Regions from separate parts of the Candidatus Pantoea symbiotica genome, predicted to be linked through region 2. Evidence: riboswitches for the same ligand, from Rfam matches in the RefSeq annotation. Region 2 holds a riboswitch; the other holds the start of a gene.
What was found. A riboswitch is a leader RNA that binds a small molecule or an ion and turns the genes downstream of it on or off. The one in region 2 is predicted to bind thiamine pyrophosphate.

Region 1 (4,211 bases), on a different contig from region 2:
GAAGGCATCCGACATTTGCGCCATACCAATCTCTATCGGCTGAGCTTCAGCCTGTTGGCGGGCGGCAAACTCGCGCACTTCCTGAGTAATTTTCATTGAGCAGAATTTTGGTCCGCACATCGAACAGAAGTGCGCGACTTTGCCCGATTCCTGCGGCAGAGTTTCATCGTGATAGGCGCGTGCGGTGTGCGGATCGAGCGCCAGATTGAACTGATCTTCCCAGCGAAATTCAAAACGCGCTTTCGACATCGCATTGTCGCGGATCTGCGCACCGGGATGACCTTTCGCCAGATCCGCCGCGTGTGCGGCGATCTTGTAGGTGATCAGCCCCTGCTTCACGTCATCTTTATTCGGCAAACCAAGGTGTTCTTTAGGTGTCACGTAGCACAGCATGGCGCAGCCGAACCAGCCAATCATGGCCGCGCCGATACCAGAAGTGAAATGGTCGTAGCCCGGCGCGATATCGGTGGTGAGCGGGCCAAGCGTGTAAAACGGGGCTTCGTGACAATGCTCAAGCTGTTCGGTCATATTGCGACGAATCATCTGCATCGGCACATGGCCCGGACCTTCAATCATCACCTGCACATCATATTCCCAGGCGATTTTAGTCAGTTCGCCCAGCGTATGCAGTTCGGCAAATTGTGCCTCATCGTTGGCATCCTGAATCGAGCCGGGACGCAGGCCGTCGCCGAGCGACAGTGCCACATCGTAGGCGGCACAAATTTCACAAATCTCGCGGAAGTGCAGATAGAGGAAACTTTCGGTGTGATGTGACAGGCACCATTTCGCCATGATCGAGCCGCCGCGCGACACAATGCCGGTCAGGCGTTTGGCCGTCATCGGCACGTAGCGCAGTAGCACGCCAGCGTGAATGGTGAAGTAGTCGACACCTTGTTCCGCTTGCTCCAGCAGCGTGTCGCGGAAAATCTCCCAGTTGAGATCTTCTGCAATGCCGTTCACCTTTTCCAGCGCCTGATAAATCGGCACTGTACCAATTGGCACCGGGCTGTTTCGCAAAATCCACTCGCGCGTTTCATGAATGTAGCGGCCGGTTGAGAGGTCCATCACGGTGTCTGCGCCCCAGCGCGTCGACCACACCAGCTTCTCTACTTCTTCTTCAATTGATGAACTCACCGCCGAGTTACCAATATTGGCATTTACCTTCACCAGAAAGTTGCGGCCAATGATCATCGGTTCGGATTCGGGATGGTTGATGTTAGAAGGGATGATGGCGCGGCCGCTGGCGACTTCCTGGCGGACAAATTCAGCGGTGATATTTTCCGGCAGATTAGCGCCAAAGCTGTGGCCCGGATGCTGCTGTAGCAGCACTTCACCGCGAATACGCTCGCGGCCCATGTTTTCGCGCAGCGCAATAAACTCCATCTCCTGCGTGATGATGCCCTGACGTGCATAGTGCAGCTGGGTAACCCGGCGACCCGCTTTGGCGCGGCGCGGTTGTGGCAGATGCTCAAAACGCAGGTGATCCAAGCCTTCATCGGCCAGACGTTGCTGCGTGTAGCTGGAACTTAGCTGGTGGATGGTTTCGCTGTCGCCACGATCTTCGATCCAGTTGGCGCGTAGTCTTGCAAGTCCCTGATGCACATCAATAGTGGCTTGAGGATCGCCATAAGCACCGGCGGTGTCATAAACCGGCACCGCTTCATTCGGCTCATATTGCGGATGTTCTTTGCTGCCGCCGATGTGCATCGGGCTGAGCTGTATCTCACGCATCGGCACGCGAATATCCGCGCGGCTGCCAGTGATCCAGATACGTTTGGAGTTGGGGAAAGCGGTTCCCTGCAGAGAATCGATAAATTCTTGCGCCTGAGCGCGTTGTTCACGACGAGAAGTTTTAGCAGACATAGCAAGTTTCCGGTAAAGGTTGGAAGTTGCTTGTCCAGAGTTCGGAAGGAGTAACAGCGACGATGCTGGGCGCCAGCTTGCAACGTGCTGATGATGTCTACTCTTGTTCCCTTCGCAGGTACTAACCTGATCAGGTTCCGCGGATCCCGAATTAACGGTCTCAGCCCCGGAGGGCACTCCGACAAGGTTGTGTTTTGTGGTTTAAGCTACTTTGCTTGCCATTTTGCACCTGGGCAGTGCTCGTGACCGTCACGTACTACGTGTACGCTCCGGTCCCTGCGCGCTGTCCGAGTGCAAACTGGCTGCGCACGCTACGCTTAAACCGCAAAACCTTACTCTTCATACTTCTGAAAGAAGAAATAAAAAAAGCCCATTCAGCATAAGAGGGCTTTTCTTGAATAACAAGTTTTTTACATCTTCGGGATGCTAAGCCGGGCGGGCGATGACGCTGTCGTTGGCAACCGGCGGGCGCGCCAGCTGGTTGTCCCAGGCGAGCTGCACCAACTTATCTTCCAGCGTAAAGCGCGATTCCAGCACCTCGCCGACTTCAGAGAGCGCGGTCTGAAAATCCACGCAATTATCATCGTTAATCGCTTGCTGCAGATGGGTGTCGTAGAGCTGCATGATGCGATCGGTATTCGCCTCAAGTGCCGGATAAATCTGCGCGGCCACGATTAATGGGCTATCACCCTGCATCTCACTAATGATGTGTTCATACACGCTGAAATGGCCGGTAGACAGGTAATCCACCAGGTTGTGACAAAACGCATCGAGCGCCTGTTCATCCAGCGCAGTTAACGCATCTTTTTGTGGCTTCATGCCAATAAGCTCGTAGTAAGTGACGAGCAGCTGTCGACGGGCGCGCAGCCATGAATCCACCAATTCATTTCTGCCACCTACACGCTCTGTCAGGTTCTCTAACTGGTTAAGCATATGGGGCTCCAGGTAGGTTATAGTTGTTTATTACACACTTAATATTAGGATTTCAGCGTGCGATTTGACGCTAAGGACAACGATTAAGATGCAACGTGAGATCTCAAGCTTAGACGCTGGTTGGTGGGTTGTCAGCCATGAGCAAAAACTTTGGATGCCGCAGGGTGAATTGCCGCATGGCTTAGCCAGCGATTTTGGCCTGAACGGCAGCAACGGCATTTTGATTGGCGAGTGGCAGGGCGAGAATGTCTGGCTGGTACGCGAGCCGCGCCCGGACAGCATGGGCTCTGTGCGTCAATTGATTGATGAAGATGTTGGCCTGTTCCAAATCGCCGGACGTGGCGTGCAGCTGGCAGAGTTTTACCGCTCGCATCGCTGGTGCGGCTATTGCGGCCATGAGATGCACATCAGCAAACGCGAATTTGCCTGCTTGTGCAATCACTGCCGCGAGCGCTATTACCCGCAAATTGCGCCGTGCATCATCGTGGCCATTCGCCGTGGCGATGAGATCCTGCTTGCCAATCATGCGCGCCATCGCAACAACATCTATACCGTTCTGGCCGGCTTCGTCGAAGTGGGCGAAACGCTAGAACAAGCGGTGGCGCGGGAAGTGATGGAGGAGAGTAACGTGCGGGTGAAAAACGTGCGCTACGTTACCTCGCAGCCGTGGCCGTTCCCGCACTCTCTGATGATGGCGTATATGGCGGAATATGATGGCGGCGATCTGCAACACGACGGTAAAGAGCTGCTGGATGCCGGTTGGTATCGCTATGACGATCTGCCGCTGTTACCGCCGCCCGGCACGGTGGCGCGTCGCCTGATTGAAGATACCGTTGCCCTGTGTCGCGCCAGCACGGCGTGAAAATGCTACACTGCCGGCCTTAGCATGAGAGAGCCCATTATGAGTGAACTGAAGAACGATCGTTATCTGCGCGCCCTGTTACGTCAGCCGGTTGATGTCACGCCGGTATGGATGATGCGACAAGCTGGGCGCTATTTGCCGGAGTACAAAGCCACGCGCGCTGAAGCCGGTGATTTTATGTCGCTGTGTAAGAATGCTGAGCTGGCGTGTGAAGTCACGCTGCAACCGCTGCGTCGCTATGCGCTGGATGCGGCAATCCTCTTCAGCGATATCCTCACCATTCCAGATGCGATGGGACTTGGGCTCTACTTTGAGACCGGCGAAGGCCCACGTTTCTCCAATCCGATCACCTGCCGTGCGGATGTCGATAAGCTGCCGGTGCCGGATCCAGAGCAAGAACTCGGTTATGTGATGAACGCGGTGCGTACCATTCGTCACAACCTGAAAGGCGAAGTGCCGCTGATCGGTTTCTCCGGTAGCCCGTGGACGCTGGCAACCTACATGGTTGAAGGCGGCAGCAGCAAAGCTTTCACTAAAATCAAAAAGATGATGT
Region 2 (4,211 bases):
ATTTGCGGCCATGAAACCGGGCATGACGGCGCATGAAGTGGATGCCATCGTGCGCGATGCGGTGCTGAGTAGAGGATTGCGCGCGGATTATCCCAATATCACCGGTTATGCGTTGGGGCTTTATACTCGCACGCCACGACCGAGTGATTTTTCCTGCAGTTTTCACGCTAATGCGCAGTGGCTGCTGGAAGAGAATATGGTGTTCCACATGTATATTTCCGCGCAAGGCCTGGCGTTCAGCGAAACGGTGCGCGTTACGCCCGCTGGCGCAGAACGGCTGACAAATTTACCGCGTCAGTTATTATCATTGCCGGACCAGTAATGAACAGGATGTCTTATGACGCAGGACGTTGAACTGATTGATTTAGCCGTAACCTTTCCCGCTTTACGTTTCGATCTGAAATATGCCACGGCGGATAACATCGCGGGCTATGCCATTTACCAGGAGGCCAAAGCGTTGCTGCATCCGGCCGCCGCCGACGCACTGGCAAAAAGTATTGAGATCGCCCGGCTGGCGGGATTCAGTTTGTTGGTACTCGATGCCTATCGGCCGCAGCAAGCGCAGTGGCACTTGTGGGATGCCTGTCCGGATAAAGATTATGTGGTGCCGCCCGCGCAGGGATCGAATCACAGTCGCGGTGTGGCGATTGACCTGACGTTACTTGATGCACAAGGCCAGCCGCTGGATATGGGCACCGCCTTTGATGCGATGGAAGTGGAATCGCATCCCTATCATCCGAATGTCCCCGCCGAAGCACAACGTAATCGCCTGCTACTGAACGCAATTATGTTTGGCGGCGGCTTTGTCGCTATGCCAACCGAATGGTGGCACTTCGAGTTGCCTGACGCGAAAAATTATCCATTACTTGATGAGCGATTTGGCTGCGTTGCTCGTTGAATGATGTGGTTGTAATGCCTACCAATATTCGGGTTTAACCGCAGGTTTTTTATGCGTCGCAACCCGAACAGGAAACTGGCATGCATCAAGCTCTTCATTGGTGATCGTTCTGCGTATCCAGTGACTATGATTCTGCAGCGAACCCGGAACACCACGTACATTTCCCTGGCGGTGCGGTAAAATTATCCCGATGCGAACTTCGGGATAATCTTCGCGAATAGCCTTAAGTGCTGGCGTCATGTCGGTGTCAGCCGATACTAACACCAGCTGCGCGACCCTCTCTTCTGCTGGCAACTTCTGCTGTTTTGCAAACAAACGATACATGCTGATGGCAATATTCACGTCGGTTTCTTTTTCTTCAAGTTCCCAGATATCTACCTTATCCAGACGTGATGCGGGCACGTTTTTACTGATGAAACGCGGAGCCCGAGCGTGCTCAAGTCGATGACGTCCGGTGAAGATATTTATTCCGGTCGTTTTCAGCGCGCGAATATAAGTATCCTGAGCGTGTCGGGATTCAATACCGCGTGTGGCGAGGTGGGGAATAACCGAGGAGGTATAATAATTTACTGTTTCAATTATGGCAGTCGGATCCTGTACCCGGCATATATACGACAGCAGCAATGACAAGTTGAGCCATTTATAAGGCGTACCTGCAAGGAGTCCATAAAATACATTGTATCCATCAATAAATATTGCAGTACGCACTCTTATCCTTCCTTAAGATACGAAAAAACCGGCCTGAGCCGGTTTTTTCACCCTAACGGCCAGCGAACTGAATCGCTGCGTACAGGGTTGAGTTGTGTGGCTAACTTATCAGCATTACTGGCTAAACTCAAGTTGCTCAAGGTAAAAGCTAATCCATGAAGATTATAAGTTCAGGCGCTAATTTCGCTTCCAGTAGTAGTGCAGCAGTATTTATTGTTGAAAAGACTGGTTATATGCGAATGGTCTTACTTCAGGTTAACGGTATTTCTAATCAAAAGTATTTAGTACAGATAATATTTTAAAATGTCCATTAACCTGAATCGTTAATTTAGATAACTACCGCAACTGACTATCCTTACTTCCGCGGCGGTTATAACCACCGATCGCCGCCTGTTTTTTATCGATCTTGCTCTGGCAATTCACGCAGTAACGCACGCCAGCTAATGCCGCGCGACGCGCTTCCGGGATCGGTTCGCCGCACTCGTCGCAAAACTCGGCGCTTTCACCGTGGCCGAGATTCGCGCGCGCGCGGGCCACCGCGTCATCGACCGTGGCATCAATTTGTTTGTGCACTGCACCGTCTTCTGACCAACCGCCAGCCATACTTCACCTCCAAAAAAACAGATGCCCAAAGTATAAGACATGGCGTGATGAATGCCGGACAGGCCAGAATTTAACAAGGTTGACACATCATCGCGCGCCATCCTAGACTGCGGCTTGTTCCAAGGGGTGCTCTGTTAAGGGGCTGAGATTCTACCGGCTGGCGTGTATGCGCTGGCAACGTAGTGACCCTCCGAACCTGATCCGGCTAATACCGGCGTAGGGATGCGGAACCGCAGGGCGATATTGCGCCCTGATTCCCTCTTTGTGCTTTGTAGCGGACAGTTCGCGCTCTTCAGGCGGTGCCTGAGAGTCTCTGCGCAATTGCAAAGGTGGCGACGTACATGAACGAAACACACATCATTCAGGCTCTGCTGACATTCCTGCAGCGTGAAGAGTCTTCAGACGACGATTTCAACCAGTTGGCCCTCGAAATCTTCGCTTATCAGTTCGCACACAACCAACCTTATCGCCGCTTTGCCATCCAGCGCGGACGCACGCCGCTGACGGTGAAAAGCTGGCGCAACATTCCCGCCATCCCGATTAATGCCTTCAAAGATCTGACGCTCAGCTGCCGTCCCACCGACCAAATTGCCGAGATCTTCATGACCAGCGGCACCACCGGCACGGTAAAAGGGCGCAGCTACCATCCGACGCTGGACGTGTGGAAGAAATCGATGCTACTCAACTTCCGCCGTCGCTTTATGGCGGGCAGCGAACGCATGCGCATGGGCATTTTGTTCCCGGATAAAGTGGCGATGCCGAACTCGTCGCTGGCGACCTATCTCGATTTGGCGATGCAGGAGTGTGGCACGACAGACAGCGAAGTAATGGTGGGCGAGCATGGCCTCGATATCGATCGCCTGTTTAGTGCGCTCGAGCAGGCCGAAGCCAGCGGTGAACCTTATGCGCTGCTGGGTGCCAGCTACAGCTTCATGCCTCTGCTGGATGAAATGCAGCGCCAGCAACGCCGCTTCGCGCTGCCTGCCGGCAGTCGAATTCTCGATACCGGCGGTTTTAAAGGCCAGTCGCGCGAGATTGGCGCAGAGGAATTCTACGCTTCGCTCTCTCACGCCTTCGACATCCCGCGTTCACACTGCATCAACATGTACGGTATGACAGAAATCAGCACGCAGTTTTACGATGCGGGCAATGAGCGCTGCCCGCCGGTGAAATCCGGGCCGCACTGGATCCGCACGCGCGTGGTCAATCCGCTTACCGGCGATGATGTGCCGGACGGCGAGGTTGGCGTGCTGGTGCATCATGATTTGGCACATTTCAACTCGGTTTCCGCCTTGTTAACGGAAGACGCGGGCGTGATGGTGCCCGGCGGATTCCATCTTTTGGGACGCGCGAACGGCGCTGATGCCAAAGGCTGTTCACTGACCATGGAAGCGTTTCTCGCCAGCGCGCAGGCACCGCTGTGAAAGAAGTTGCCGGACATTTGCCGGGCCTTTCCGCTGACGAAGTGCAGTGGCACACGCTGAGCTTCAATCATCATGGCGAAAGCCTCGAAGTTAGCGTGCCGCAACTCAATGACCAGCAGATAACGGCGCTCGCAGCGCGCATCCGCACCAACGCCCGCGCTTATCTTCATCAGCTAAGCGTGGCGCAGATCATCGCCATCATTGATGAAGCGGTGGCGCGACTGCTCGATCGCGATCATCCACTGCGTATCAAAGCCGAAAAGCTGCTGCCTATCGTCACCGGTTACGACGCCGACATGGTGCGGCTTGGCCTCACCGGCTACCTGAAAACTTTCCGTCAGCCGCAGCTGAAGCGCTTTCTGGCGGAGGATTTCGCCGATCCGCAGATGCTCGACGATTTCCAGCCACGCCCCAAAGGCGGCTTCGCGCGTGCGTTTGGCCCGCAACTGTTGATGCATATCTGGGCGGGCAACGTGCCGGGCTTACCGCTGTGGAGTTTGATCTGTGGTCTGCTGGTCAAGGCGGGCACCATCGGCAAACTGCCGGGTAATGAGCCGCTGATGGCAAGCTGGTTCGCG

Region 1: linked by a shared signal. The riboswitch ahead of thiC (phosphomethylpyrimidine synthase ThiC) and the one ahead of ACXIZX_RS23570 (LuxE/PaaK family acyltransferase) in region 2 are both predicted to bind thiamine pyrophosphate.

The regions. Positions count from the first base shown of each region.
Region 1 is NZ_JBSZHR010000002.1:4,282,131-4,286,341, forward strand. Features, by position in the region: gene thiC (phosphomethylpyrimidine synthase ThiC) at 1-1,863, opposite strand, end outside; TPP riboswitch at 1,954-2,054, opposite strand; gene rsd (sigma D regulator) at 2,290-2,796, opposite strand; gene nudC (NAD(+) diphosphatase) at 2,885-3,658, shown strand; gene hemE (uroporphyrinogen decarboxylase) at 3,698-4,211, shown strand, end outside.
Region 2 is NZ_JBSZHR010000003.1:623,336-627,546, reverse strand. Features, by position in the region: gene ACXIZX_RS23590 (M24 family metallopeptidase) at 1-322, shown strand, start outside; gene ddpX (D-alanyl-D-alanine dipeptidase) at 338-898, shown strand; gene ACXIZX_RS23580 (NYN domain-containing protein) at 917-1,606, opposite strand; gene ACXIZX_RS23575 (DksA/TraR family C4-type zinc finger protein) at 1,943-2,209, opposite strand; TPP riboswitch at 2,322-2,449, shown strand; gene ACXIZX_RS23570 (LuxE/PaaK family acyltransferase) at 2,551-3,633, shown strand; gene ACXIZX_RS23565 (acyl-CoA reductase) at 3,630-4,211, shown strand, end outside.